DNA from 3 places in the Bradyrhizobium sp. USDA 4501 genome. Region 1 is predicted to be linked to each of the others. Evidence: predicted binding sites of a transcription regulator. Region 1 holds the regulator's gene; each other region holds the start of a gene.
The links. Region 1 encodes LexA, which represses DNA repair genes until DNA is damaged. Its sites were predicted from a motif close to TGTTCNNNNTGTGTTCNG; they were not measured.

Region 1 (10,052 bases):
CATCGCGTTCTATTTCGCGGCCGAGCACGAGCCGGTGCTGTCGGTCGCGGCCACCGTCGCAATCCTGCTCTGCCTGCTGGCGCTGCTGCTGCGGCGGCGCAGCGTGTTTCCCGTCATCGCGCTGCTGGCCGCGGTGGCCGCGGGCTTTGCGACGGCGACCTGGAAGACGGCGCGCGTCGCTCACACGGTGCTGGCGCGGCCGATGTTCTCGGTGGCGCTGACCGGCTTCGTCGAGACGCGCGACATCCGCGAGAAGACCGATCGTTTCGTGCTGCGTGTTGGTTTCGATGGAGAGCCCGCGCGACATGACGAAGCTCGATCGGGTCCGGCTCTCGGTGAAGAAGGGCACCGCGCCCGATGTCGGCAGCTTCGTTGAATTGAAGGCACGGCTGATGCCGCCGCTCGGGCCACAGCGCCCGGGCTCCTATGATTTCGGCCGCGACCTGTATTTCCAGGGCATCGGCGCCTCCGGCTTCGTGATGGGCGCCGTCAAGACCAGGGAGCCGCCTGCGACCGGCGGCTTTGCGCTGCGCTACGCCGCCTTCATGCAGGGCCTGCGCGACACCATCGACGCGCGGATTCGCACCACGCTCGACGGCGACCAGCGCGCGATCGCGACCGCCTTGCTCACCGGCCGGCGCGATGCGATCTCGTCGCCGGTCAACGATGCGATGTTCATCTCGGGACTCGGCCACGTGCTGTCGATCTCCGGCTACCACATGGCCGTGGTCGCCGGCGTCGTGTTTTTCGCGGTGCGCGCGCTGCTCGCGCTGTTTCCGGCGCTGACGGCGGCGCATCCGATCAAGAAATGGGCGGCGGCGGCCGCGCTGGTCGCCGCCGCATTCTATCTTCTGCTGTCGGGCGCGGAGGTCGCGACCCAGCGGTCATTCTTCATGACCGCCGTGGTGCTGCTCGCCGTGATCGTCGACCGCCGGGCCATCACCTTTCGCACGCTGGCGGTGGCAGCGCTGATCGTGCTCGCGATCGCGCCGGAGGCGCTGGTGCATTCCAGTTTCCAGATGTCGTTCGCCGCGACGCTCGGGCTGGTGGCGCTGGTGCAGATCGGGCTGCCGAACCTGCTGGCGTCGCCCGACCATTCGGCGACCCCGCGCGTCGCGCTGTGGGGCGGGCGCGAGCTCACGATGCTGATGCTGGCCTCGCTGGTGGCGGGGCTGGCGACGACGCCCTATGCCGCATTCCATTTCCACCGCGTGACGCCCTACGGGCTGCTCGCCAACCTCGCGGCGATGCCGGTGGTCTCGGCGGTCGTGATGCCGGCCGGCCTGCTGGGGCTCGTCGCCATGCCGTTCGGCTTCGACGGCGTGTTCTGGGCGATCATGGGTCTTGGCATCGACTGGATGATCCTGGTGACGCAATGGGGCGCCGCACTCCCGGGCGCGGTCGGCCGCATGGCGGCGTTCGGCATCGGGCCGCTGATCGCAGCGAGCGCCGGCATCATCCTGCTCGGGCTGCTGCGCACGCCGCTGCGCTGGTCAGGTGCGGTGCTGCTGCTGGTGGCCTCGGTCTGGGCGCTCAGGGTGCCGCAGCCGGACGTGCTGATCTCGGGCGACGGCCGCAATGTCGCGGTGCGTGGCGGTGATGGACGGCTGCATCTAATGCACAGCGCCAAGGATGCATTTTTGGTCAAGGAGTGGCTGGCGGCGGACGCCGACGCGCGCACCGCCACCGATGCGTCGCTCGGCGAGGGCGTCTCCTGCGATGCCAGCGGCTGCGTGACCCAGGGACCCGGCGGCGCCTTCGTCGCGCCGGCGACCCGGCCGGAGGCCCTAGTGGACGACTGCGAGCGCGCAGGCCTGATCGTGACGGCGCGGCCGGCGCCGCAGGGCTGCGCGGCATCGGTGATCGATGCCGAGCGGCTGCGCCGCCACGGCGCGCTGGTGCTGCGACGGAGCAGGGACGGCTACGTCGTCGATGCGGTCAAGCCCGGCGGGATCGACCGGCCGTGGTCGCCGGCGGTTCCCGGCGACGGCGAGAGCGAGACGACGCTACGCGCCCCCGCGCCGCGGCCTGCGGTGGATGCGACGCCGGCCGAGACCGATCTGCAGGGCGATGATTAGCCGTGGTCCGGCAAGGGCGCGCTCGGCAGCTCGAACAGGCCGAGATGGTATTCGTCGGAGTCGGGGCCGGCGTCGGGCTTCTTGACGAGAGTGAAGGAAGCCTCGGGAAATTGCTCCCAGACTTTCAGGTCGTCGGCCGTTACCGTCAGCCAACCGAACCGGAACATGTAGCGGCCCGGTTCCGTGACGCGTCCAGCCTTTTGCCATGTGACCTTATCGACCACCGCGCACGTCCTCCGTACCCGATGATGCGCCAAGGTGCCGGCCGACGCAAATCTCCTTCTGCGCCCCGGAAGCGGGAGTCCGGGGTCGCCCGAAATTGCTTAGGTCATCCGCCGCCGAACAGCTCATTCCACGGCGACGATGCGCTCAACCCAAAAACAGCGTTGCGAATGCGGAAGGCCGCCGCTCCACAACCTTCGGCTTCTGCTCGACCGGCGGATGCAGCGCCGGCAATTGCAGCACGCTGACGCGCTGTCCCTCGACCAGCTGGGTCACCAGCACATGGCTGCCGTCGGGGAATTCGACCGCATCATGATGCCGATCGGGCACGTCGGGCTCGACTTCGTTGAATACGCCGACGCGATAGTTCAGCGTCTTGGTCCAGATCCAGCGGCTGTCGTAGCGAACGTTCTCGGCGAAAGCGAGCTCGGTGCCCGGCAGCATGCAGACCGCGACAGTGGGGTCATTCTCCGAAGCAAAGCCGCGGGTCGACGTGCCGCGGAACGTCGTCGTGATCAGCGTCTCTCCGACAATGGCGGGGCGCGATGCCACGGCGTGCAGACTATAGTCACACATCGGATGGCTCCTCATTTCGAGGTAGCGACCCCTGCCTCTCCTTGAGGCATTAGGGCCTCTACCAGAGTGGACGATAGCGAACGAGCGTCTGCTCGTTTCTGGGCGATTGTACGACTGGTCCGAGATCGCTCCGATCACAAACACGCGACGCTGCGCGAGAGGTATCGGAGCGCATCGGGCAGGCCGTACGCTACACTATCATGCAAGGAACGATCCGACGTGTTGCTCGTTCCCGGCCGCCGCAAGTATTTGCAATTCAGTATTTGCGATAAAGGCCGATCAGCTTGCCCTGGATGCGGACCCGGTTCGGCGGCAGGATGCGCACTTCATAGGCGGTGTTGGCCGGCTCGAGCGCGATCGATGCGCCGCGGCGGCGGAAGCGCTTCAGGGTCGCTTCCTCCTCGTCGATCAGCGCCACCACGATGTCGCCGGTATTGGCGACGTCGTTGCGCTGGATCAGCGCCATGTCGCCGTCGAGGATGCCGGCATCGACCATCGAGTCGCCGCGTACCTCGAGCGCGTAGTGCTCGCCGGCGCCGAGCATGTCGGGCGGCACGCTGATGGTGTGGCTGCGGGTCTGCAGCGCCTCGATCGGCGTACCGGCGGCGATCCGGCCCATCACGGGGACCGCGACCGGACGGTTGCCGTCGTCCTCGGCAATCGGCGGCGTGCTGGCGCGCCGGCCGAGGGTGCCTTCGATGACGCTGGGCGTGAAGCCGCGGCGACCGTTGCCGCCGCCGGCCGAGAGTTCGGGCAGCTTGATGACCTCGATGGCGCGGGCGCGGTTCGGCAGACGGCGGATGAAGCCGCGCTCCTCCAGCGCAGTGATCAGGCGGTGGATACCGGACTTCGAGCGCAGGTCGAGCGCATCCTTCATCTCGTCGAAGGAGGGCGGTACGCCGGCCTCTTTCAGACGTTCATTGATGAAACGCAGTAGTTCGTACTGTTTGCGCGTGAGCATCTCGAGTATTCCCCCGGTTGATAGCGTCGTTCGATTCCGAGACTCTTCTGGTGGGGCCTGCAGGCCGGGCCTGACCTCAGGAGCATGTGCTCGATGCACCTGCTTCCATGCAGCTTCCCGAATGTAGACACCAGCACTCGAAACAAATCATGAACGGACACTATATGTTCGATATGTGTTCCGCAACCACTTAATTTCCGGTGAACGTGTCGGGCAACGCACAATCGGCGGGGCGCGAAAACCCTATTCGGGCAGTGTCAGGATCTCGCATTCGCTGCCTTCGACGGCCGCCGCCGCGAACGGCGGGCGCACGAGAAGTGCCCGTGCCGCAGCGAGATTCCCGAGCAACGACGAGTCCTGCTGCGTCACCGGCGTTGCGATCAACGTGCCGTCCTCGCGCGCTTCGAGCCGTGCACGCAGATAGTCCTCGCGCTGGTCGTTGGCGGCGAGGTCGCGGCCGAGCAGGGCGCTCGTGCGGCGATGATGAATCACTTTCCGGCCGCTCAGCGCCCGAATCAACGGCACCAGGAACAGGAAGGCGCAGACATAGGACGACACCGGATTGCCGGGCAGGCCGATCACCCTCATCGCGCCGAGCCGGCCATGCATCATCGGCTTGCCGGGCCGCATCGCAATCCGCCAGAACGTCATGTCGACGCCCTCGGCTTCCAGCGACCGCTTGACGAGATCGTGGTCGCCGACCGAGGCGCCGCCTGTCGTGATCAGGACATCGGCACCGGCCTCGCGCGCCCGGCGGATGCCCGCCGTGGTCGCCTCCACCGTGTCGGCGGCAACGCCGAGGTCGACGGTCTCGGCGCCCTCGGCGCGCGCCAGCGCCCGCAGCGCGTAGCCGTTGGAATAGACGATCTGGCCGGGGCCGGGCTGCGAGCCCGGCATCACCAGCTCGTCGCCGGTCGCCAGCACCGCGACCTTCGGGCGGCGGCGCACCGCAAGTCCCGGATAGTTCATGGCGGCCGCCAGCGACAGCGCGCGGTCGGACAGGCGGCTGCCGCCGACGAGCAGCACCTCGCCCTCACGGAAGTCGACCCCAGCCGGGCGGATGTGCCGCCCGACGCTGGCGGCCTCCGTGATCGTGATGTGGTCGCCGTCGACGGCGGTGTCCTCCTGGATGATCACCGCGTCGGCGCCATTGGGGATCACGCCGCCGGTGAAGATCCGCACCGCCTCGCCGGCGCCGACCGTCCGGTCGAACGGCCGGCCGGCGGCGACTTCGCCGATCACCTTGAGCCGGGCCTTTAGATCAGCCGCATCGGCGGCGCGCACCGCATAGCCGTCCATCGCCGACATCGGCTGCGGCGGCTGGGTGCGGAGCGCCGCGAGGTCGTGCGCAAGCGTGCGGTGGTAGGCGGCATCGAGCGCGACCATCTCCTCCGGCAGCGGTTCGGCGCCGGCGAGGACGGCGGACAGGGCATCGGCAACCGGCATCAGGGCCACGCTCAGAGTTCCTCAATTCCTAATCTTCAAATTCCAAGTGCGGTCAAAGCCCTTGCCACGTCATCCGTCGATGTCACGTGGATAGCATAAAGGCCGCGGGCCCGCGCACCTTCGATATTGGCGGCCAGGTCGTCGAAAAACAGGATCCGCGACGCCGGCACGCCGATGGCTTTTACCACATGATCATAGGCCTCGGCGTCGGGTTTGCGGAAGCCGATGCTCGAGGACAGGAAGACGTTGCGGAAATGGCTGAGCAGCTCGGCATGGGTGACCGAGAAATGCGCGACATGGGCCGGATTGGTGTTGGAGAAGGCGTAGAGCGGCATCCGCTTGGCGGCCGCCGCGAGCAGCGGGGCGATGCCCGGCATCTCGCCGGTGAAGATCGCGTTCCAGCCTTCGAGGAACTGGGCGTCCGTGATGTTGATGCCGAGCGTCCGGCGCAGATTCTCGAAGAAAGCCGCGTCGTCGATCCGGCCGATCTCATGATGCTTGAAACTGTCGTCGACGACAAAGCGCGTGGCGAGCTCGGCGGGCGCACACCCGGCATGCTGCGCCCAGTGCGCCATCACCTTGTCAAAGTTGATGTCGAGCACGACGCGGCCGATATCGAACAGCAGCACGTCGACGGAGTTGGGAGTGAATTGCGAGGTCATTGCATGAAACCGTGTACGAGAATTGCGGGCAGGCGGCAATGTCCTCGATTTCAGTGACCGGTGTGTGGATTGTACGTGGCGTTGCATTCATCGCGAGACTGTTCCCGCGCACACCACCGTCGTCCCGGCGAAGGCCGGGACCCACAACCACCGCATTTGATCAGGAACGGGATCGTGGCCCCAGCGTCGCACAACAATTGAGATTTGGGGTAATGGCTCCCGGCCTTCGCCGGGACGACGGCGGGTGTCGTCGCTTGTGCTTCAAACATCCGTATTCTCGCGACATGATCTGTCCGAGCCTTGCTCTTTTCACCCTATATTTTTGCTACGGGGCTTGGCTTGCCGCGTCGGCCAGTGGCACGCACGCACTAGCTTTCAGCGCACCAAGCGACTTGATGCTTGCCGGCGGCTTGACGCCCGCCGGGCGTAGCTCTCACAGCCTGGATAGCGCCAGGCCGAGGTAACCGATCAGCGCACCGGTGCTGAGAATGATGACGACGAGCGCCTGTTCCGAGCGTGCTTGCAAGGTTTTCCGGGTCACGGCGTTGGACGCTCCGTCTTCGAGATCATGCGGTCCAACGAACAGCATCAATTTCCGTTCCGGTCCTTCCCCCGGGAACCTTCACGACCTGCCGAGCTACGCGACGAATGCGGAACAGGAACGCGGCTCGGCTGCCTATGAGGGCGGCGCGATCCCCGGAACGGGGAAGGCGCGGCACATCTCGACGCTGTTCGACCTCAGTCGCTTGACGACCGCTGCATCTCCCTTCGACCGGAGGGATTCCGCAATGAGTTCGGCGATGAGGCGCATTTCGGGCTCGCCCATGCCGCGCGTGGTCGCCGCCGGCGTCCCGAGGCGAATGCCGCTCGGCTTGAGCGGCGGATGCGGATCGTCGGGAATGATCTGCTTGTTTGCGGTGATCCCAACGGCGTCGAGGATGTTCTCGGCCGCGCTGCCGTCCACGCCGACGCTGGCCACGGTATCCACGACCATCATGTGATTGTCGGTTCCGCCGGTGATCAACGTCATGCCGCGTTCCATCAACGCTTCGGCCAGGACCTTCGCGTTGCGCATGACCAGCCTTGCATAGGCATGAAAATCGGACGTCGAAGCCTTCTTCAGCGTGACCGCGGTTCCGGCCACAACGTTCATGTGCGGACCTCCCTGCAATCCCGGGAACACCGACGCGTCTATCTTGCCGGCGAACTCCCGGCGACAAAGAACGATGCCGCCACGCGGCCCGCGAAGCGTCTTGTGCGATGTCGTCGTCATCACGTCGAAACCCGCATCGAGCGGATTGCGCAAGGCGTTGCCGGCGATCAGGCCGCCGTAATGGCTGACGTCGGCCATGGTCAGTGCACCCACTTCATCGGCGATGCTCTTGAAGGACGCATAATCCAGATCGCGCGGATAAGAGCTGTAGCCGCACAGCACCAGCTTCGGGCGGACGTGCCGGGCCATGGCGCGGAGCTCATCGAAATCGATGGCGCCGCCGTTTGACGGCTGCGTCTTGTAGCGGGCGAAGTTGAAGAGCCGCCCCATGTGCGACACCGGCGCGCCATGAGTGAGATGGCCGCCGTGTGAAAGGTCCATCGCCAAGATCGTATCGCCGGGCTGCAGCAGGCCGAGATACACGGCCTGGTTCATTGGCGACCCGGACAGAGGCTGAACGTTGGCATGTTCGGCGCGGAACAGCGCGCAAGCGCGCTGGCGGGCAAGGTTCTCCATCTGGTCGGTGAATTCCTGGCCGCCGTAATAGCGACGTCCCGGATAGCCCTCGGAATACTTGTTGGTGAACACCGATCCGAGCAGCTCGAGCACCTCGGGATAGGTGTAGTTCTCCGACGGAATCAGCTCGACGCCGTCTTGCTGGCGGCGCTCTTCGCCCTCGAGCGCAAGGGCAACTTCCGAATCGTTGAGATGGAGTTCATTGCGGAATGACGGCATGGTGCGGGCTCCCTAAGACGCTGGATCATCAGCTGAACGGGTTGCCCAGGCGAACGGCGTTGAAACCCTTCGCGCTTCACCGTGGTCAATTCCACGTAAGCTCGCCAGTCGCGCGAGGGACGAATGAGCCTGCGAGGCTCATCGCGAGCAGAAGGCTATCCAATCCCCGGCGGGCTCGCAAGGGTTGGTTGCTGGCGCCGCCGCGGGCCCAGCGTTGGGCGAGATCGAACATCTGGCGACAGCCACGGCAATGGCGACCAAACCGAGGGACGTCCGGCTTACCCAATGAACCGATGTCCCGATGATCAATGCCGTCTTCGGCTGAGGGCCAATAAGGTGCATGACCATCCGTCACTTGCGGGCCGTCAGGCTTGCGGGGTGGCTGACCGTGTGGCTGTGGCACCCGCGAATCTATTCCTTGACGAAGATATGAGACTTTATCTTCCACTGCCCGTCGGGTTGGCGTTCAAGCAGTCTCACGGTGCTGCCAGAAATTGGCGCCGCCTTCTCATTTATTACTAGCGTGGCCGTGAAATGCGAGGTGGTGTAGGCGTATTTTCCCATGGGCAACACATCGAGCAGCTCAACCTTGTGATCTCTGACGCTTCTTCCCCGCCCGGCAAAGAAATTACGGATTGCCAAAGGGCCGGTGACTGGCTGCGCACCAGGCGGCATCAATCTGGCGTCAGCGGCATACAACGGTAACAGGGCATCGAAGTCTGCGTTGTTGATGGCGGCATCCCATTTGGCAGCCGCCGAGGAAAGTTCGTCGGCAGGTGGGGCTGCCCCTGCGGGACTGACGCAAGTACAAGTAAAGATCAACAACAGGGTGCATGAAAGAAGAGAAGGGCGGCTCATCTTTGCCTCCTTTAGCTGAGATGCTTAGCGCGGGAGCGCATTCGCAAACGCTATAGCCGAGGCAAGCAGAACCACTAGTGGCTCGTCACAGTGATTTTGACGGTTTGATACCGAGCCAGCTTAGGATCGGCAAGTTCTCTGGCGGCACGAGGATTTCGATGCTTCTGGGGATATCGGCTCGACGGCGAATGAGGCCGTTACGTTCGAGCGTGACGATCATCTGATGGACTGAGGGCGGGCTAACACCGAAGTGACGCTGCATGTCGGCTTCGGCGGGGGGCCGTCCGAACATGTGCGAGTAGGTATAGATGAAAGCCAGATAATGGCCCTGCTTCTCGGTAAAGCGTGCGCCTGATTTTTGACTCATGGATCGATTCGTCCGGAGCCTCCGACAGGGAGGCGAACGATGAATGTACGGTACCGGGTTGAATTGAGCCAAGCCGAGCGAGAGGAACTGACGGCGATGCTGAGCGGCGGCAAGCATGCCGCTCGCAAACTCAAGCGGGCCCAGATTTTGCTGGCGGCCGACATCGGCAGCCGCGACGAGGAGATTGTCCGGACCGTCAGAGTAAGCGCCTCCACCGTCTATCGGACCAAACGCCGCTTGGTGGAAGGCAATCTCGATCGGGCCTTGAGTGAGGAGCCGCGTCCCGGTGCGGAGCGCAAGCTGACCGGCAAGGAGGAAGCCCTGCTGGTGGCGACCGCATGCGCCAAGCCGCCCGCTGGCCGGAGGCGCTGGACGCTGGCGCTGCTGGCCGACGTGATGGTCAAGCTCACCGATCATGACAGCCTGTCGGGCGAGACCGTGCGCCGCCGGCTGGCCGATAATGACCTCAAGCCGTGGCGCAGGGACATGTGGTGCATTCCCCATGTCGATGGCGAATACGTCGCCCGCATGGAAGATGTGCTCGATCTCTACGCTGAAGCGCCTGATCCCGAGCGGCCGCTGGTCTGCTTCGACGAAACCCCCGTCCAGCTCATCGGCGAAGTGCGCCAGCCGATCCCACCCGAGCCGGGAAAGCGCGAGCGTTACGATTACGAGTACCGCCGCAACGGCACCGTCAATCTCTTTGTCGCCCTCGATCCGCATCGGGCCTGGCGTAACGTCAAAGTCACCGAACGGCGCACCGCCGTGGATTATGCTCACTGCATGCGCGAACTCGTCGATGTCCATTACCCCAAGGCCGCCTGCATCCGTGTCGTGCAGGACAATCTGTCGATCCATGCCCCCGGCGCCCTCTACCAGGCCTTTGCCCCCGCCGAGGCCCGCCGCATCCTGCGCCGCCTCGAGTTCCACTACA
Region 2 (10,052 bases), 320 kb from region 1:
GCCGATGGCGGTCAGGCAATTCGCTCAGGCTTAGTACTTGGCGACGATCGGGCCGCCGAAGTGATAGTTGACGCCGAACTGGGCGCTGTGCAGCTCGAGCGTACCGGACGGCACGCCGAAATAGTTCTCGCTGTCGAGGCTGCGATACAGGTATTCGCCCTTGATCGACCACTGCGGCGCGATGAACGCCTCGACGCCGGCGCCGACGGTCCAGCCGGAGTGAAAGTTGCTCTGCGAGGCGGTCACGCCGAGCGCGGTGACGCTGACTTCGTTGTTGGCCCAGGCGTAACCGCCGGTGCCATAGAACAGCACCTTGTCGACGGCGAAGCCGAGGCGGCCGCGCACGGTGCCGAGCGAGTCGATCTTGCTGCGGGCGGTGACGCCGAGCGCGGAGACCGATGCGTCGATGTCAGCGCCTGCGGCGTCGACCTCGAGGCCGTACACGATGTTGCCGGCTTGCCAGTTGTAGCCGATGGTGCCGCCGCCGAAGCCGCCTTCCATGCTCGGGGTGCCGGAGTTCTCGCTGGCGTAGCCGCCGAAGCCACCGACGTAGAAGCCGGTCCAGTTGTAGATCGCGGCCGGCGGCGGAGCCTTCACGTAAGGCGCGCGTGCCGCCATGTCGGCGGCCATTGCCGGTGCAAAAGCGCTCAGTGCAAACATGCCGGCCGAGGCCAGCAAAACAGTCCTCATTTTCAAAGTCCCAGTCCCATTTTCTTGTTGTCCCTTCAGATATCTTGAAGAGAGCGTCACAGCAGTGTCGCGTGACGTGCTGGTGCTTCTACAGAGAAATGCCGGAACGTGTGTATCCGCGAAACCACAACGCACCGAAAACGGCCCCGGTGAGGTGCGCGTGCACACGCAACGAAAAAGCCGGCGCACAAACAGGCGCGCAAACAAAAAGGCCGGCGCGAGGCCGGCCTTTCGTCTGGATCAATCGGCCTGGCGCGATCAATAGCGCGCGACGACCGGACCACCCCACTTGTAGTTCACGCGGACGGTAACGAGGTCGACGTCCTGGCGATCGCGGATGGTGCTGTTCAGCGTGCCGTTGGGGGCGATCAGGTTATAGGTCTTGTCCTGCATGAACAGGTGGTCGTATTCGATGCCCGCGGTCCAGTTCGGCGCGAAGCCGACTTCGATGCCGGCGCCGACGGTGCCGCCCCAGCGGGTGTCGCTGGCGCTGCCGACCAGCACGCCGGTTGGGGTGAAGTAGGTGTTGAAGCGGTTGTCGGTCAGCGCCGCGCCGCCCTTGGCGTAGAGCAGCACGTTGTTGACGGCGTAACCGATCTGGCCGGTGAACAGGCCGAACGCGTCGATCTTGGACTGGTTGGTGAACAGGCCCGGGAAGATCGCGCTGTTGTTGCTGCCCTTCAGGTCAGCCCAGTCGCCCTGCGCTTCGAGGCCGAACACCCAAGCGCCAGCCTGCCAGCGATAACCGATCTGGCCACCGGCGACGCCGCCGGTTGCATCATGGCAACCATCTGATGCGAGGAAGATGCCGGCCGGGAGCTGGTCCCAGCAATTGTGGCTCGAGCCCCAGCCGCCGTTGGCGCCGATGTAGAAGCCGGTCCAGTCATAGATCGGGGCAACCACGGGCGGCGGCGCCTTGGTGTACGGGCGCGCAGCGAGATCGGCAGCCGCGGCAGGCGCAGCAAACGCAATCAGAGCAACCGTACCGAGCAAAAACTTCTTCATTATCAATCCCCCAGCACCCCGATCGGCTTCCAAACGGTCCCGAAGCACGATCCCAGACGCGAGCGCCCGCGCCATGGTTGGAGCTATACGCTGATTCAACCGCAAACGCAGTCTCCCAAATGCAACACTCGCGGGAGAAGTATCGATAAGGCAAGCTGCTGATTTGTTTGTTGTTTTTCTAAATCTTGCTGCCGAGCGTCGGCCTGCACCGAGATCGACTGCCGCTCTGACGGCACTCGCCGCTTCTACGGATGGTTGTGGCGAACAAAACTGGAACGATGCCGGATCCGGTGCTATATCCCGATATCCGTGGATAACCGCGAGACGGCAAAGGCGACGAGCCGGCACCGGCGTATAGGGTCATCCACGACGCCTGCGGCGTAAGTGGCGAAGGTTGAGAGTGGCGGCCGAATGTCCGGACGCCCGGTTTTTGAGTGGAGATGATGCGATGGCAGGAAGCGTGAACAAGGTGATCCTGGTGGGAAACCTCGGCAAGGATCCGGAAATCCGGCGGACGCAGGACGGCCGTCCGATCGCAAACCTTTCCATCGCCACCTCGGAAACCTGGCGCGACAAGGGCACCGGCGAGCGCAAGGAAAAGACCGAGTGGCACCGCGTCGTGATCTTCAACGAGGGCCTCTGCAAGGTCGCCGAGCAGTATCTGAAGAAGGGCGCCAAGGTGTACATCGAGGGGCAGTTGCAGACCCGCAAATGGACCGACCAGAGCGGCGTCGAGAAGTACTCGACCGAAGTCGTGCTGCAGGGCTTCAACTCCAACCTCACCATGCTCGACGGGCGTGGCGGTGGGGGCAGCAGCTTCTCCGATGATGGCGGCAGCGATTTCGGTTCGGCCGGACCGGTCAGCTCGGCGCCGCGCCGCGCCGTCGCCGCGGGTGGTGGCAGCAGCCGCAACAGCGACATGGACGACGACATCCCGTTCTGAGCAGCGGTCGCGCTTCCGTCGATTCCGTCAGGCGCCGTTCCGTGAAGATCATTTCCCGGAACGGTCGTTGCGATCGGCACCAGCAATTTCCTCGTGTGGAATATGAGGATAACTCGGTAACTCTCTGTCAGAACGTCGGTGGTTCGACGTAAAGGGATGCGGGTTCCCTGGACTTTGACAGCCTGATGTAAATGATATTTACATTGGCCTGCGGCATTTGATGCTTGGCCGCGAGCTTCACCCGAGGGCCGGCCATCATGAGCCTCGCGCCATTGCTCGACACCGCGCCTGCGATCCCGCTCCACGCCTTTGCCGCGATGGGCGCCTTCGTGCTCGGCTCCATCCAGCTCGCCGCCCCCAAGGGCACGCTGCCGCACCGGACCCTGGGCTGGATCTGGGTGATCCTGATGCTGGTGGTCGCCGGAAGCTCGTTTTGGATCCATCAGATCCAGCTGGTCGGTCCCTGGAGCCCGATCCACCTAGTGTCGATCTTCTCGCTCGCCATGCTGGTGCTCGGCGTCACGGCCGCACGGAGCCACAATGTCCGTCGCCACAGGTTCACGATGATCGGCATCTTCTTTGGCGCACTGCTCATCGCCGGACTGTTCACCTTCATCCCCGGGCGGATCATGCACGCGGTGGTCTTCGGCCACTGACGGGAGAGACAAGTAGCGAATGGCGGGTGGCGAATAGGGGATTTTTCCATTGCTGTTCGCCATTCGCCACGCGCTTCCCGACCAAGCCGTGGGAACCTTGGCGCTCCCCCCGTAAGTGCATGAAAAAACGAACGGAAAAACGGCTTGCCGGAGCCGCGCAAGGGTGGTTATCAGGCCTCCGATGGGCTATATGATTCCCCAGTAGAACCGACCGGATTTCCCCTTTGTCCGATAACGACGACCACAAGCCCGGCGAGCCGCCGGGACCCTCAGATATTCGTCCCGTTTCCATCCTCGACGAGATGAAGAAGTCCTATCTCGATTACGCGATGAGCGTGATCGTGTCGCGTGCGCTGCCCGATGCGCGCGACGGGCTCAAGCCGGTGCACCGGCGCATCCTCTATTCGATGCATGAGCAGGGACATACGCCGGACAAGAAATACGTCAAATCCGCCCGCGTCGTCGGCGACGTGATCGGTAAATATCACCCGCATGGCGACCAGTCGATTTACGACGCGATGGTCCGCATGGCGCAGGATTTCTCACTGCGCGTGCCGCTGATCGACGGCCAGGGCAATTTCGGTTCGGTCGACGGCGATCCGCCGGCCGCCTATCGATATACCGAAGCGCGGCTGACCCGGGCGGCGCTCGCCGTGCTGGCCGACATCGACATGGAAACGGTCGATTTCCAGCCGAACTACGACAACTCCGAGAAAGAGCCGTCGGTTCTGCCGGCCCGGTTCCCGAACCTTCTGGTCAATGGCGCCGGCGGCATCGCCGTCGGCATGGCGACCAATATCCCGCCGCACAATCTCGGTGAGGTCGTCGATGCCTGCGTGGCGCTGATCGACAATCCGGCGCTCACGATCGACGAACTGATCGACATCATTCCCGGACCGGACTTCCCGACCGGCGGCGTCATCCTCGGCCGTCAGGGCATTCGCAGCGCCTACCACCTCGGCCGCGGCTCGATCGTGATGCGCGGCAAGGTGACGATCGACACCATCCGCAAGGACCGTGAAGCGATCATCATCACCGAGATTCCCTATCAGGTGAACAAGGCGACGATGGTCGAGCGTATCGCCGATCTCGTCAAAGAGAAGAAGATCGAGGGCATCGGGGACCTGCGCGACGAGTCCGATCGTGACGGCTATCGCGTCGTCATCGAGCTGAAGCGCGAAGCGGTGCCCGACGTGGTGCTGAACCAGCTCTACCGATTCACACCGCTGCAGACCAATTTCCCGGCCAACATGCTGGCGCTGGATTCCGGCCGTCCGCAGACGATGAATCTGAAGGACCTGCTCACCATCTTCGTCGCGTTCCGCGAGCAGGTGGTGACCCGGCGGACCAAGTTCCTGCTCGGCAAGGCGCGCGACCGCGCCCACATCCTGGTCGGCCTTGCGATCGCGGTCGCCAACATCGATGAGATCATCCGCGTCATCCGGACCTCGCCCGATCCGAACACCGCGCGCGAGGCCCTGATGTCACGCGACTGGCCGGCACGCGACGTCGAGGCGATGATCACGCTGATCGACGATCCCCGGCATCGCATCAACGAGGACGGCACGCTGCGGCTATCGATGGAGCAGGCCAGGGCCATCCTCGACCTTCGCCTGCAGCGCTTGACCGCGCTGGGGCGCGACGAGATTTCCGAAGAGCTCGACAAGCTCGCGGCCGAGATCGCCGACTATCTCGACATCCTGCGTTCGCGTGCCCGCGTGCAGGGCATCGTCAAGACCGAACTGGCCGAGGTGAAGCAGCAGTTCGCCACCCCGCGCAAGACCGTGATCATCGAGCAGGAAGGCGAGGTCGAGGACGAGGACCTGATCCAGCGCGAGGACATGGTCGTCACCGTGTCGCATGCGGGCTACGTCAAGCGCGTGCCGCTGTCGACCTATCGGGCGCAGCGCCGCGGCGGCAAGGGCCGCGCCGGCATGCAGACCCGCGACGAGGATTTCGTCTCGCGCCTGTTCGTGGCCTCCACGCACACGCCGGTGCTGTTCTTCTCGTCGCGCGGCCAGGTCTACAAGGAGAAGGTCTGGCGGCTGCCGATGGCCGCGCCGAACGCGCGCGGCAAGGCGCTGATCAACATCCTGCCGCTGGAGCAGGGCGAACGCATCACGACGATCATGCCGCTGCCGGAGGATGAATCCTCCTGGGCCAATCTCGACGTGATGTTCGCGACGACCGGCGGCACCGTTCGCCGCAACAAGCTGTCCGACTTCGTCGACGTGCGCCGCTCCGGCATCATCGCCATGAAGCTCGGGGAAGGCGAGGCGATCGTCGACGTCCAGATCTGCACCGAGCATGACGACGTGCTCCTGACCGCCGCCGGCGGCCAGTGCATCCGTTTCCCGGTCACCGATGTGCGCGTCTTCACCGGCCGCACCTCGATGGGCGTGCGCGGCATTGCGCTGCCCGAGGCCGACAAGCTGATCTCGCTGGCGATCCTGCGCCATGTCGAGACCACCTCGGACGAGCGCTCGGCCTATTTGAAGATGCGCCGCGCCGTGGCCGGCGAGGCCGCGACCGAGGAGCCGGTCGAGACCGAGGGCGAGGAGACAGCGAATGCGATCCAGCTGTCGCAGGAGCGCTATGCCGAACTGTCGGCGGCCGAGCAGGTGGTGCTGACCGTCTCCGTCAACGGCTATGGCAAGCGGACCTCGTCCTACGAGTACCGCACCACCGGCCGCGGCGGCAAAGGCATCGTCGCGATGAGCGTCAACAACCGGAACGGCAACCTGGTGGCGTCGTTCCCGGTCGAGGACGCCGACCAGATCATGCTGGTCACCGACAAGGGTCAGCTGATCCGCTGCCCGGTGGCCGATATCCGCGTCGCCGGCCGCTCGACCCAGGGCGTGATCGTGTTCGACACCGCCGAGGACGAGCACGTGGTCTCGGTCGAGCACATCCCTGAAGAGGAAAACGGCGAGAACGGCAACGGCGGCTAGCGCCGCCGTTTCGGAGAACCCCAGCACGAATGCAGCCAACAGGCGCGCCCGTTGACAGGCTCCGCGAAATCCGGCGGGCCTGCCGTACGCCCCTAGCCCAAGGGCAACGCCCTATGCTTTGATGGGGTCCGGCGGATCTACCGATTTCGGGAGGCCGTTGTGACCGATCATCGCGTTGAGCGGCGGCTTGCAGCTATCCTGGCGGCTGACGTGGCCGGATATAGTCGGCTGACCGGCCTGGACGAGGAAGGGACACACGTCCGGCTGAGGGAGTGTCTGCGTGGACTCGCTGATCCCAAGATCAGCGAACACCGTGGCAAGGTCGTCAAGCACACGGGCGACGGCGTGCTCGCCGAGTTCGGCAGTGTCGTGGATGCGGTGCGTTGCGCCATTGAGGTCCAGCGCGCAATGGCCGAGCGAAATGCCACGGTGCCGCAACTCAAGCGGATCGAATTCCGCATTGGCATCCACGTCGGCGACATCATCGTCGATGAAAACGATATCTTTGGAGACGGCGTCAATATCGCCGCCCGCCTTGAAGGGATCGCGGAGCCCGGCGGAATCTGCATCTCGGACGATGCGCAACGTCAAATCCGCGGCAAGGTCGATGCCGTGTTCGAGGACATGGGCTCGCAGAACCTGAAGAACATTGCTGAGCCGATGCGCGCGTGGCGATTGAGGATAAACGCGGGCCATCCTGAGGGGGCGCCGATCGAGCCGCCGGTCGACAGCGTGCAAGCTCTGGCGCTCCCTGACAAGCCGTCGATCGCCGTGCTGCCGTTCGAGAATATGAGCGGCGACCCCGAGCAGGAATACTTCGCGGACGGAATGGTCGAGGAAATCATCACGGCGCTGTCGCGCTTCAAATGGCTGTTTGTGATCGCCCGAAATTCGAGTTTTACCTTCAAGGGCCGGGCCGTCGATATCAAGGAGGTCGGCCGCAGGCTCGGCGTCCGCTATGTCCTTGAGGGGTCTGTGCGCAAGGCCGCGGGGAAGGTTCGCATCACCGGGCAGTTGATCGATGCGGTGACCGGAACGCACATCTGGGCAGACAGGTTCGAGCGTGACCTGACGGACATATTCGCTCTCCAGGACGAGGTGACCGTCGCCGTCGTCTCGGCCATTCAACCAAAATTGCTGCAGATCGAAATCGGCCTGTCGGCACGGCGACCAGAGAACCTCACCGCCTATGATTTCTATCTCCGCGCCATGCAGCAGCATTACCTGATGACCGCCGACGGGTTGGCCGAGGCGATCAGGCTGGCGCATCGTGCTTTGGAGCTTGACCCCCGGTTCGGCTTTGTCGCCGCTCTGGCAGGTCTCGCCCACATGCAGAACATCCTTTGGGGGCATGCCGTCGATCCTCAATTTGACCGCAAGGAAGCGGTCCGGCTGCTTCGCCTGGCATTGAGCATCGACGATGGCGATGCGGAAACATTAGCCTGGGTTTCCCTCACCTCGGCGTACATGGTCGGCGATTGTGAGAGTGAGATCGAATTGGCCGACCGGGCGGTCGCTCTCAATCCGAATTCATATCGCGCATGGACCGCCAGAGGCAGCGTCTACAGAGTTGCCGGGCTTCCCGATGAAGCGGTCCGGAGTTTTGAACGCGCCATCCGCCTGAGCCCGTTAGACCCGCGGCTACCCATCACGTTTGTTGGGATGGGGATGGCCTTCATCGAGCTTCGCCGCTTTGACGAGGCCATTGCCGCAGCGAATAAATGCCGGCGCCAGAATGCCTCCTATTCGCTGGCCTACCGTTGTCTCGCGTCCGCGTTCGCTCATCTCGGACGCGACGCGGAGGCGCGCGAGGCGGCGGCGCTCCTGCTTCAGCTCGATCCCGCCTTTACAATTTCCGCAATGATCGCCAGGGGCGGGTACCCAAACGCGCAGCTGTTGATCGAGGGGCTTCGGAAGGCGGGATTGCCCGAATGAATTATGCCCGCGGGCGCCGACGAGGCGGCCATCGGGAGCACCGCGGGCTCTGTGTTTGTGGGGGCGCGGCCTAGATGGCGCTTTCCAGTTCGCGCGTGAGCCCGGGAAGGGCGTCCATCCGGCCGATCTGCGCGAACCAGCACCAGAGCTCGAGCGTCGAGGCCAGCCGGTAGAGCGCGATCGTGGCCTCCCAGTCCGGCCGGTCGCTCGTGCCGTGGCCCGCGAGCAATCCGTCGCGATTCGGCGCGTCGGCGTGAAGTAATAGAGCGCCTTGGCGATGTCCATCAGCGGATCGCCGGCGGTGGCATTCTCGAAATCGACGATGCCGGTGAGACGCGGCTGCCCCTCCGGTGTCACCAGCACGTTGCCGGCGTGGAAGTCATAGTGGCAGAGGCGGGGCGTGTCGGCTGCGTCGAGCAGGACACTGCGCGCCAGGATGCTGGCCCGCAGCCGCGCGGCCAGCGCTTCGTCCCCGCCGCGCGTGCAAAACTCGGTCAGCTTCCGCTCGAACTGCGCGGACATGTAGGCGCGGTTGGTCGGGTACGACGTCCAGACGCCGTGCGGGCCGATATAGCCGAAGCTGTCGAGCGTGATGCCATTGATACGGCGGAGCGTAGATCGAAAGCAGCTCCTGATCCGTCAGCGCCGCCTCGCGGTTGCCGAGCACGACGCCGTCGAGCTTGCTCATCAGCACAAAAATTGAAGTCGATCAGCGCGCGGCTGTCATCAGCTACGAGGATGCGGGAATGGCAATGCCGGCGTCGCGCAGAAGACCGAGGACATAGACCTCCTTCGCCATCTTCCATTGCAGCTGGGCGGGGTAGACCTTGAGGATGCAGCTTGGCGCGTCCGCCCGGGTGATCTCGAGGATCGTGCTGATCTCGCCGCCGCGCAGCTCGGTGATGCCTGCCACGCGCGCGCCTGGCGCAACCCGATCGATGATCGCCTGAGCCTGGTCGATCGAAATCGCCAGCCGCGGCTTCAGCTGAAGAGGCGGATCGTCTGACATGTCCGCATCCGGGCTGTGGGACTAGATCTCGATCTCCGTCCCGAATTCCACGACCTGTCCGGTCGGCACGCCGAAGAACGCCGCCGACCGTTCGGCGTTGCGCTGCAGGAACGCGAACAGCGATTCCCGCCATACCCACATGCCCGGAATGTCTTCCCGCGGGATGATGGTCTCGCGGCCGATGTAGTAGGTCACATCGGTCAGACGCAGACCGGGCAGTTTGCCCTGACGACAGGCGAGCTTTAGCCCTTCGTAAACGGTGGGATATTGCATGAAGCCGTAACGCAGGATGACGCGGATGATGCCCGGGGTGACGTCGTGAACCACCACGCGATCCTCGTCCGGGATGCGGGGGGATTCCTCGATCTGTACGGTGACCAGCAGCACGCGCTGGTGCAGCACGTGGTTGTGCTTGACGAACTGGGTCAAGGCAAGCGGCACGCCGTTAGGGGCGGAGGCGAGGAATATGGCGGTGCCCGGCAGCCGGCTGTGGCACTTGTTGACCGCGGTTTCGATCAGATCTTCTTCCGGCTGACGCAGCTTGCTGCGCGCCGTCTCGACCAGTTTCACGCCGCCGCGCCAGGTCAGCATCAGGAAGGCCACCGCGGCGGCGAGCAGCAGCGGGAACCAGCCGCCTTCGAACAGCTTGGTCGAGTTCGCCGCAAAGAAGATCGCGTCGATGATGAAGAAAAAGCCGTTCACGGCGATCACGATGATCGGCGAATAGCCCCACTGGATCGCGACCAGCGCTGCAAGCAGCGTGGTGATCGCCATCAACAGCGACACTGCGATGCCGTAGGCGCCGGCGAGCGCGTCCGAGGTGCCGAAGGCGAGCACCGCGCCGAGTGTCCCCGCGGCGAGCA
Region 3 (10,052 bases), 920 kb from region 1:
CGATGCGTCCGCCGACGGGATAATACTCTCAGGCACAGCGACAGATGGGGCTTTCTGCAGGTTTCTCAAGGGGAAATAGGTCCCCGGCGGGAACCGCGAGGGCCCTGTGATGCTTGCGCGCGAAACCTCCCCGCTGAAACAGACCCCGCTGCACGCGCTGCACCTTGCGCGGGGCGCCAAGATGGTGCCGTTCGCCGGCTATGACATGCCGGTGCAATACGCGGCTGGCGTGCTGAAGGAGCACCTGCACACCCGCAAGGAAGCCGGCCTGTTCGATGTGTCGCACATGGGCCAGCTCGTGCTGAAGGCCAAATCCGGCAAGGTCGCGGATGCCGCGCTCGCACTGGAAAAACTGGTGCCGCAGGACATCGTCGGCATCGCGCCGGGACGGCAGCGCTACGCGCAATTCACCAATAATGACGGTGGCCTGCTCGACGACCTGATGGTGGCGAATTTCGGCGATCACCTGTTCCTGGTGGTCAACGCCGCTTGCAAGGCCGAGGACGAGGCGCATCTGCGCGCGAATCTCTCCGACGCCTGCGAGATCATCTCGCTGGCCGACCGCGCGCTGATCGCGCTGCAGGGCCCGAAAGCGGAATCGGCGTTGGCGAAACTTTGTGCAGATGTCGGTTCGATGAAATTCATGGATGCCGGTCCGCGCCGGCTCAGTGACGTCGACTGCTTCGTCTCGCGCTCCGGCTATACCGGCGAGGACGGCTTTGAGATTTCCGTGCCCGCAGACAAGGTGGAAGCCCTGGTCACCGCGCTGCTCGACAATCCCGACGTGTTGCCGATCGGGCTCGGCGCGCGCGACAGCCTGCGGCTCGAAGCCGGGCTGTGCCTCTATGGCCATGACATCGACACCACGACGACGCCGGTCGAAGGCGCGCTGGAATGGTCGGTGCAGAAGGTTCGCCGCAGCGGCGGCGCCCGCGCCGGCGGCTTCTCCGGCGCCGACAAAATTCTCGCGCAATTCGCAGATGGCGCTGCGCGCCGACGGGTCGGCCTGAAGCCTGACGGCCGCGCACCGGTGCGCGAAGGCGCCGCGCTGTTCGCCGATGCCGGCTCGACCGAGCAGATCGGCAAGGTGACCTCGGGCGGCTTCGGCCCGAGCCTCAATGCGCCGGTTGCGATGGGCTACCTGCCCACGGCCCTTTCCGCCGTCGGCACCACCGTTTTCGCCGAAGTGCGCGGCCAGCGGCTGCCGCTGAAAGTCGCCGCTACGCCCTTCGTCCCCAATACCTACAAACGCTGAACGCCAAAGGATCGACCCCATGACGACGCTGTACACGTCCGACCACGAATGGCTCCGCATCGAGGGCGACGTCGCCACAATCGGGATCACCGACTATGCGCAGTCGCAGCTCGGCGACGTCGTGTTCGTCGAACTGCCCAAGGTCGGCCGCAGCCTGAAGCAGGCCGAGGCCGCCGCTGTCGTCGAATCCGTCAAGGCCGCCTCCGACGTTTACGCGCCGATCTCCGGCGAGGTGGTCGAGGTCAACGACGCGCTCGCCGCCGAGCCCGCACTGGTCAATTCCGACGCCGGCGGCAAGGCCTGGTTCTTCAAGCTGAAGATTGCCGACAAGGGCGAGCTCGGCGGCCTGATGGACGAGGCCGCCTACGCCGCGCACACCGCCTAAAGGATCACTCCGAGGATCACGTCATGAACGCGCCCTTCAAGCCGATCAACGAAGCCGCCACCGATTTCGTCCGCCGCCACATCGGACCGTCGCCGCGCGACGTCAACGCGATGCTGGAGACGGTCGGCGCCGCGAGCCTGCAGGCGCTGATGAACGAGACGCTGCCGGCGTCGATCCGGCAGAAGGCGCCGCTCGATCTCGGCCGGGCGCTGAGCGAGACCGAGGCGCTCGCGCATATGGGCGAGCTCGCCGCGCAGAACCAGGTGTTCACCTCGCTGATCGGCCAGGGCTATTCCGGCACCATCCTGCCCGCCGTGATCCAGCGCAACATTCTGGAGAACCCGGCCTGGTACACCGCCTATACGCCGTACCAGCCGGAGATCAGCCAGGGCCGGCTCGAGGCGCTGTTCAACTTCCAGACCATGATTTGCGATCTCACCGGGCTCGACGTCGCCAACGCCTCGCTGCTCGACGAGGCGACGGCAGCGGCGGAAGCGATGGCGCTCGCCGAGCGGCACTCGCAGGTCAAGGCGAAGGTGTTCTTCGTCGACAAGGAGGTGCATCCGCAGACGCTGGCGGTAATGCGCACGCGCGCCGCGCCGCTGGGCTGGGCGCTGGTGGTCGGCGATCCCTTGACCGAGCTCGACAACGCCGATGTGCTCGGTGCGCTGCTGCAATATCCGGGCACATCGGGCGCGGTACGCGACCTCAAGCCTGCCATCGCGTCGCTGCGCGCCAAGGGCGCGCTTGCGATCGTCGCGGCGGACCTGCTGTCGCTGACGCTGCTCGCCTCGCCCGGCGAGCTCGGCGCCGACATCGCGATCGGCTCGGCGCAGCGGTTCGGCGTGCCGATGGGGTATGGCGGACCGCACGCCGCCTATATGGCGGTGCGCGACACGCTGAAGCGCTCGCTGCCCGGCCGCATCGTCGGCCTCTCGGTGGATTCGCGTGGGCAGCCCGCCTATCGCCTCGCGCTGCAGACCCGCGAGCAGCATATCCGCCGCGAGAAGGCGACCTCGAACATCTGCACCGCGCAGGTGCTGCTCGCCGTGATCGCCTCGATGTATGCGGTCTATCACGGTCCCGAGGGCCTGACCCATATCGCACGCAGCGTGCATCGCCGCGCCACCGTGCTCGCGGCCGGCCTGCGCAAGCTCGGCTTCGCGCCGACCAGCGAAGCGTTCTTCGATACCGTAACCGTCGAGGCTGGTAGCAAGCAGATCGAGCTCGTCACCCGCGCGCAGGCGGAGCGGATCAATCTGCGCATCGGCGCGACCACGCTCGGCATCGCGCTCGACGAGACCTCGACGCCGGAGACGGTCGAGGCGGTGTGGCGCGTGTTCGGCGGCAAGCTCAGCTATGCCGAGATCGAGGCCGGTGCGCACGAGGCGCTGCCGAAGGAGCTGCGGCGCACCAGCGCCTTCCTCAGCCATCCGGTATTCAACACGCATCGTTCCGAGACCGAGCTGCTGCGCTACATGCGCAAGCTCAGCGATCGTGACCTCGCGCTCGACCGCGCGATGATCCCGCTCGGCTCCTGCACGATGAAGCTCAACGCCACCACGGAGATGATCCCGCTGACCTGGCCGGCGTTCGGCAATCTGCATCCGTTCGCGCCCGCGGATCAGGCCAAGGGCTATCACGCGCTGTTCAAGCGGCTGGAGCAATGGCTGTGCGACATCACCGGCTATGAGGCGGTCTCGCTGCAGCCGAACTCCGGCGCGCAGGGCGAATATGCCGGATTGCTGGCGATCCGAGGCTATCACCTCGCGCGCGGCGAGCCGCACCGCAAGGTGTGCCTGATCCCCTCCTCCGCGCACGGCACCAATCCGGCCTCGGCTGCGATGGTCGGCATGGAGGTCGTGGTCGTCGCGTGCGATGCGCGCGGCGACGTCGACGTCAATGATCTTCGCGCCAAGGCGGAGAAGCACTCCGCCAACCTTGCCGCGGTCATGATCACCTATCCGTCGACCCACGGCGTGTTCGAGGAGCATATCCGCGAGATCTGCGACATCGTGCATGCCCATGGCGGCCAGGTCTATCTCGACGGCGCCAACATGAACGCGCAGGTCGGACTGTCGCGGCCCGGCGATTACGGCGCCGATGTCAGCCATCTCAATTTGCACAAGACCTTCTGCATTCCGCATGGCGGCGGCGGCCCCGGCATGGGCCCGATCGGCGTGAAGGCGCATCTTGCGCCCTATCTGCCGGGCCATCCCGCAACCGACGGGGCAACTGCGCACGCCATCGGCCCGGTGTCGGCCGCGCCGTTTGGCTCGGCGTCGATCCTGACCATCTCCTACATCTACATCCTGATGATGGGCGGCGAAGGTCTGACGCGCGCCACCGAGATCGCGATCCTCAACGCCAACTACATCGCCGCACGGCTGAAGCCGCACTTTCCGGTGCTGTACCGCAACGAGCGCGGCCGCGTTGCGCATGAGTGCATCGTCGATCCGCGGCCGCTGAAGACGACCAGCGGCGTCACCGTCGACGACATCGCAAAACGCCTGATCGACTACGGCTTCCACGCGCCGACCATGAGCTTCCCGGTGGCGGGCACGCTGATGATCGAACCGACGGAATCGGAATCGAAGTTCGAGATCGACCGGTTCTGCGACGCCATGATCGCGATCCGCGACGAAATCGCGGAGATCGAGAAGGGCCGCTGGAAGGTCGAGGCCTCGCCCCTGCGCCACGCGCCGCATACCGTGCACGACATCGCCGACGATGTCTGGAACCGGGCCTACACCCGCGCCGAGGGCTGCTTCCCGGCCGGCGTGTCGCGCTCGGACAAATACTGGAGCCCGGTCGGCCGCGTCGACAACGTCTATGGCGACCGCAATCTGGTGTGCTCGTGCCCGCCGGTCGAGGATTATGCGCAGGCGGCGGAGTAAAGCGCACCATTGTTGCAGCTACGTCGTGCTGCGTCTCTGACGCGTGATTCACTCGGTGTCATTCCGGGGCTCGCGAAGCGAGAACCCGGAATCTCGATCCACGACTTCCGGATTCCGGATTCGCGACTGCGTCGCGCCCCGGAATGACGGAATGGTCCGGCCCGCGGCAGGAGGAAACATGCGCGAGGAATTCTGGTTCCATTTCCCGTTTCGCGTCCGCTATTCGGAGGTCGACGCGCAGGCCGTGGTGTTCAACGCGCACTACCTCACCTATTTCGACACCGCGATCACCGAATATTTCCGCGCGCTCGGCTACGACTATCTCGGCGAGGTGGCGCGGACCGGCATCGACTTCCACACTGTCAAATCGGTCGTCGAGTACAAGGCGCCGATCCGGTTCGACGAGGACATCGAGGTCTGCGTGCGGGTCGCCAAGATCGGCCGCTCCTCGATCAATCTTGCGCTCGCGATCTTCGCCAAAGGCTCCGATGATTTGCGCGCCACCGGCGAGATCATCTGGGTCGCGACCGATCAGAAGACCCATCAGTCGGTCGCGGTGACCGAGGATTTGCGGGCACTGATCGCAAGCCGGGAGAAGACGCTGGCATAGGCTGATTGCGCACACAGGTGCGGATCAGGCTTACGGGGCAACCAAGGCCCGGCTTTCGGCGTCCCAGCGCCACAGCCGCTCATTGGTCAGTTCGGTGCCGCCCCACCAGCGATGGATCGTGTTGTATTGGCTGAAGTCGAGCTCGCGATCCGACACTTCCTGGCCGAAATCGGTGAGCGACAGCCGACTGTGCAGGAGTCGGTTGTTTCGGGCCTTCAGATCGTCGGGCGCTTCGATCTCCGCGGGGAATCCGGTCAGGACCGGTGATGGACAATAGGCGAGCCGGTCCAGGATCAGCTCCGCTTCCTGAAAATCGAACACGCCGCGTTCCCTGTTCAGCTCGCTTGAAAGGACCTGTGGGCTTGTCTCGCCGTCGGCGACGAGATCCAGCATCCGCAGTTCGGACGCGCCGAGGCCGGTGTCTTGCCCGGGTAGCTCCTCGAGCAACGCAATCAGTGCCGCGCGGAGCTGCGGGATGGCCGACAGATCCTGCATGAGAAGGTCGAAACAGGGCTCGGGCGTCGGAGCGCGATAGGCAGTCCAGGCGCGACCGGCCAATTCCAGCCGATCATCGGTCACCGCAAGTGCAGGCAACCGCCATTTCGCCAAGCTCTCGCCTCGGTACCCGCCGATCTCGACATCGGTCTGGACCAGCTTGAGCTTCGCTACGATGTGGCGGTGCGGGCGGAGCACGTCGAGCAACCAGGCCAGCACCAACTGGTCATTCGGCTGGGGATCAGCCCATAGCTCGACGCTATCGCAACGCTCGCACAACTCGACAAGCCCAATGTCCCGACCGATCGAGCCGGTCCATCTTGAACTGGCGAAGTCGAGCCAGTGCGTGTCGAAATCGACATGCTTTGCGGAACGCGGTTCCAGCAGGGTCGTGAGGTCACCCGACGAGGGCATTTTCCCCCAAACGAAGCGCGGCCTCAACCCGACGACGATGTCCGCCCTTCCCGCCTACCTCGGGCGATAGCTCGCGAGTTCACTTGTCGCCAGGATCAGACTTGTCACGATGCTCTCCGGCTACGCGCGATGGCATCAGCACCGCAAGCTGAGGATCAACTGCTTTACAAAAGACACACAAAACCAAACGGGCGCCGAAGACGTCGGCAACCCAACGTCCTCAGCGCCCGCTTGCAGCGAAGTCATGTGATGATTTGAGCATGATCTCCGGACAAACGCTTCGCGTTTGTCGCGAGGGAAAACCGCTTCGCACTTTTCCGGATCATGCTGGAGGCTTACTCTTCGGTCGGCTCCTCGCCCTCGGCGTCGCGTTCGGGCGTGCCGGCGAGGATCTGCTCGGAGATCAGGCCGGAGTTCTGCCGGATCGCGGCTTCGATCTTGGCGGTGATGTCGGGATTCGACTTCAGGAATGCCTTGGAATTCTCGCGACCCTGGCCGAGCCGCTGGCTGTCATAGGAGAACCAGGCGCCGGACTTCTCGACGATGCCGGCCTTGACGCCGAGGTCGAGGATCTCGCCCATCTTGGAAACGCCCTCGCCATACATGATGTCGAACTCGACCTGCTTGAAGGGCGGCGCCAGCTTGTTCTTCACCACCTTGACGCGGGTGGTGTTGCCGACCACCTCGTCGCGCTCCTTGATCGCGCCGATGCGGCGGATGTCGAGGCGGACCGAGGCATAGAACTTCAGCGCGTTGCCGCCGGTGGTGGTCTCCGGCGAACCGTACATCACACCGATCTTCATGCGGATCTGGTTGATGAAGATCACCATCGTGTTCGACTTGTTGATCGAGGCGGTGAGCTTGCGCAGCGCCTGGCTCATCAGGCGGGCCTGCAGACCCGGCAGCGCATCGCCCATCTCGCCCTCGAGCTCGGCCTTCGGCACCAGAGCCGCGACCGAATCGATCACCAGCACGTCGACCGCGCCGGAGCGCACCAGCGTGTCGGCGATCTCGAGTGCCTGCTCGCCGGTGTCCGGCTGCGAGATCAAGAGCTCGTCGATGTTGACGCCGAGCTTGCGCGCATAGACCGGGTCGAGCGCGTGTTCAGCGTCGATGAAGGCGCAGATGCCGCCCTTCTTCTGGCCTTCCGCCACCGTGTGCAGCGCCAGCGTGGTCTTGCCCGACGATTCCGGCCCGTAGATTTCGACGATGCGCCCCTTCGGCAGGCCGCCGACGCCGAGCGCGATATCGAGCCCGAGCGACCCCGACGACACCGTCTCGACATCCATCGAACGGTCGTTCTTGCCGAGCTTCATCACCGAGCCCTTGCCGAACTGGCGCTCGATCTGGGAGAGCGCGGCTGAGAGGGCCTTGGACTTGTCCATGGAGGATCCTTCGACGATACGCAGTGCGGTGGCGGACATTTGGGATGTGCTCCTTATGGCGGGGATTCGCTAGCGGGAAAACGGGCGAAGAGATCGGGCGGAATGCGTTGTTGATTGGAACCTCGTACCACGTTTGTTCTATGTTCGCAATATGTTCTTTCGAGCAGATCGGTACTGGCCTGTTTCCATCCTTAGTGGCCTGCTTTGAAATTTCGAGTGGCCTAGTTTGGATTTAATCCTGTGGCAACCAAGGGTTGGCCGATGTTCTCGGTAGGACTACTGAGTCGCCCATCGGATGTTCTGGCTTTAGCAATCGTTATGGTCCGCCAAGTGTTCTCCCTCCACAAGGGAGAAGCGTTACCGGGGTTCTCCGTTGGTGAATGGAGCGTGCCAGCCCAATGGCACAAACTGCACTACACAACTTATTGCCGGCGGGTGTAAGTTCCAGCTCCAACGCAGGAGTTGTGTCATGGGCAGTGACATACTTATAAGCGCGTGCATTGTCCTGTTCGGACTAAGTCCACTCATCATCGTCGGTATTGCAATGTTCGCGCCGTGACGGCGCTGATACTGAGCCCGCGTGAAAAGAAACTCCTGAGGCGCATGGCTCTCGGGCGGCGTGATACTCAGATCGCCACGCAGATCGGCGGAACAGAAGCGCAAATATCGGTCCAGCGCCTTCGCTTACTCAGGAAGCTCCACATCCACTCTCAAGCTCAGATCGTGGACGCGGCGGAAAGATTGGCTAGTTGGCCTACAGTAGTCTTTCGCAAACCTGGCTCGGTGCATCGGGCCGCCCGGTAGATGGCCCCAGCAACGGCCCCTACAGCCCCCAAAGTTGCTGGGGCCGCTCAATAGTGCGTATTTCGCAAAAACGGGACAGCGGTTTTCGGCCAGTACCAACAGATCGGTACTGGCCGTATTTAAGTCCCCGTATCCTAGTTTGAATGTTCGGATTAAGCGAACGGAAACCGTAGCTTGGCCGGTGTTCTCAGTAGGACTACCGAGGCGACCCATCGGATGTTCTATCCCCGTCCCGCCTTTGACCGAGATCAGGGAATTTAATCTTGAGAGAACGAACCGGGGGCAACGGAACGTGATACGATATCATCATCACCGGCCAAGGCTTTGCCCGTAGGCGTCGGTGGCTGAGAGACCAACAGCGCTCCCGCCTGCATAGGAAGGGAGCGCGGCCATGCCGAACCATTCCACAATAGCGCACCGCGAGATGCAGCTTCGCCATCTGGAGCAAGCCGAGCGGCATATTGCCCAAGGCGAACGACACATTGCCGAGCAAGAGGGACTGATCGAGCACCTTGCCAATCACGGGCACGATCTAGCGGAAGCGAAGAAGCTTCTGGATAACTTCTACTCATGCCAGGTTTTGCACGTTCAGCACCGCGACCGAATCCGCAGAGAGCTGGGAGAGTAAAGGGCCACCTCAGTTGACGGCCTATTCTCATCTAGCGCACGATTAATTTCCTAGCGTGGCACAAACTGCACTTTGTTTTGGTGGTCATCCCGAGTTAGATTCCAACCTCACGCAGAGGTTGTGTCATGACCAGTGACCTACTTTTTAGAGCGAGCATTGTGGTGCTGGGGCTGTGCCCCATTGCTATCGCTGCGATTGCAATATTCATGTGAGAAAGCGGCCGCCTCACTTGGCGGCCTCTTTCATTACGGGCCCTTCCCGTCGAATCGCTGCGACATATGACGTGAATCCGGTCGCGTGAATGAGGTGCTGAAAGGCTCTCGACATCGCGGCAGTCGAGAAGCGGCGCTATCTCGCAGGTCAGCTTGAACTATGAAGCCCGGCGCGAGCCGGGATTTTTCTTGGCCCAAAGAACGGCCCCAGCGAGGGGGTACACGCCGAGGCCAAGGCGGTTGGATCATCCATGAGATGACAGGCTCATCACATAAACAGGGCGCCTATGCCTACGATGAGCGCTACGAACGATATCGCCGCGAACGCCATGAAGCCGTACTCGACGCCGTCGTGGTGACTGAGCCTGAACATACAGAGAGCTTGCGCCACGGTCTTCGTGTCCGCATTAAAGTAGGCATGTCAGCGATAGCGCCCTAATTGCGGTTCCAGGCTTAACTTAAGCGAAGATTTTTGAAACGATTCCCTCGATGCCGCTTTTATTGCTCATGCAACAGGCGACCGAGGTTCATCTAGTCCGAGTGACGACCGATGACGGCGAGGTCCAAATCTGGCTCGCCGCGACCTCGCGCGAAGAAGCCGTTGACCGAGTGCTGGATGCAATCCCGGAGGGATGGGCTGTTAGCCTCATTCGGCGACAGCTGGCCGCCGATCACATCCCAGTTCTCAACATGGCGGCCGGAGAAGTGCGCCGGCATCAGGTGTCCTGAAGAAACGGCCCCAGCGCGTTGGAACGAACGCTGAGACCGCCTCACCGCGCCGCTACTGGGCAGGGGCTCCGAGTGTTGCGGCCCCAGCCAAACTGGATTCTACATAAACAAACGGCCCCAGCACCCCGACAGGGAGGCTGAGGCCGAGGAGCGCCCGTGGGGTAGGGAAAGATTCTGGACGCCCCCACCTCAAGCTAGAACCTCCATGGCGCCGAGGGGGCAGTTTTCCATGGCGCGC

Region 2: ACVWZM_RS41510 (single-stranded DNA-binding protein) is a predicted target of LexA. The motif match lies at 1,956-1,973, and genes of this name have one in related genera.
Region 3: recA (recombinase RecA) is a predicted target of LexA. The motif match lies at 7,583-7,600, and genes of this name have one in related genera.

The regions. Positions count from the first base shown of each region.
Region 1 is NZ_JBSSEX010000001.1:8,558,670-8,568,721, forward strand. It holds partial or broken gene ACVWZM_RS39900 (ComEC/Rec2 family competence protein) at 1-2,078, shown strand, start outside; gene ACVWZM_RS39905 (hypothetical protein) at 2,075-2,302, opposite strand; gene ACVWZM_RS39910 (hypothetical protein) at 2,448-2,876, opposite strand; gene lexA (transcriptional repressor LexA) at 3,133-3,837, opposite strand; gene ACVWZM_RS39920 (molybdopterin molybdotransferase MoeA) at 4,081-5,292, opposite strand; gene ACVWZM_RS39925 (HAD family hydrolase) at 5,319-5,945, opposite strand; gene ACVWZM_RS39930 (hypothetical protein) at 6,379-6,537, opposite strand; gene ACVWZM_RS39935 (serine hydroxymethyltransferase) at 6,622-7,893, opposite strand; ZMP/ZTP riboswitch at 7,930-8,015, opposite strand; gene ACVWZM_RS39940 (YybH family protein) at 8,305-8,751, opposite strand; gene ACVWZM_RS39945 (LexA family protein) at 8,837-9,118, opposite strand; gene ACVWZM_RS39950 (IS630 family transposase) at 9,158-10,052, shown strand, end outside.
Region 2 is NZ_JBSSEX010000001.1:8,878,276-8,888,327, reverse strand. It holds gene ACVWZM_RS41520 (outer membrane protein) at 31-690, opposite strand; gene ACVWZM_RS41515 (outer membrane protein) at 949-1,695, opposite strand; gene ACVWZM_RS41510 (single-stranded DNA-binding protein) at 2,144-2,638, shown strand; gene ACVWZM_RS41505 (DUF2306 domain-containing protein) at 2,896-3,294, shown strand; gene gyrA (DNA gyrase subunit A) at 3,519-6,245, shown strand; gene ACVWZM_RS41495 (adenylate/guanylate cyclase domain-containing protein) at 6,405-8,180, shown strand; gene ACVWZM_RS41490 (hypothetical protein) at 8,251-8,409, opposite strand; partial or broken gene ACVWZM_RS41485 (phosphotransferase family protein) at 8,478-8,702, opposite strand; gene ACVWZM_RS41480 (hypothetical protein) at 8,911-9,189, opposite strand; gene ACVWZM_RS41475 (potassium transporter Kup) at 9,211-10,052, opposite strand, start outside.
Region 3 is NZ_JBSSEX010000001.1:7,634,667-7,644,718, reverse strand. It holds gene gcvT (glycine cleavage system aminomethyltransferase GcvT) at 110-1,255, shown strand; gene gcvH (glycine cleavage system protein GcvH) at 1,275-1,640, shown strand; gene gcvP (aminomethyl-transferring glycine dehydrogenase) at 1,664-4,537, shown strand; gene ACVWZM_RS35260 (acyl-CoA thioesterase) at 4,716-5,147, shown strand; gene ACVWZM_RS35255 (hypothetical protein) at 5,178-6,056, opposite strand; gene recA (recombinase RecA) at 6,392-7,480, opposite strand; gene ACVWZM_RS35245 (LuxR C-terminal-related transcriptional regulator) at 7,937-8,245, shown strand; gene ACVWZM_RS35240 (hypothetical protein) at 8,637-8,873, shown strand; gene ACVWZM_RS35235 (hypothetical protein) at 9,617-9,802, opposite strand.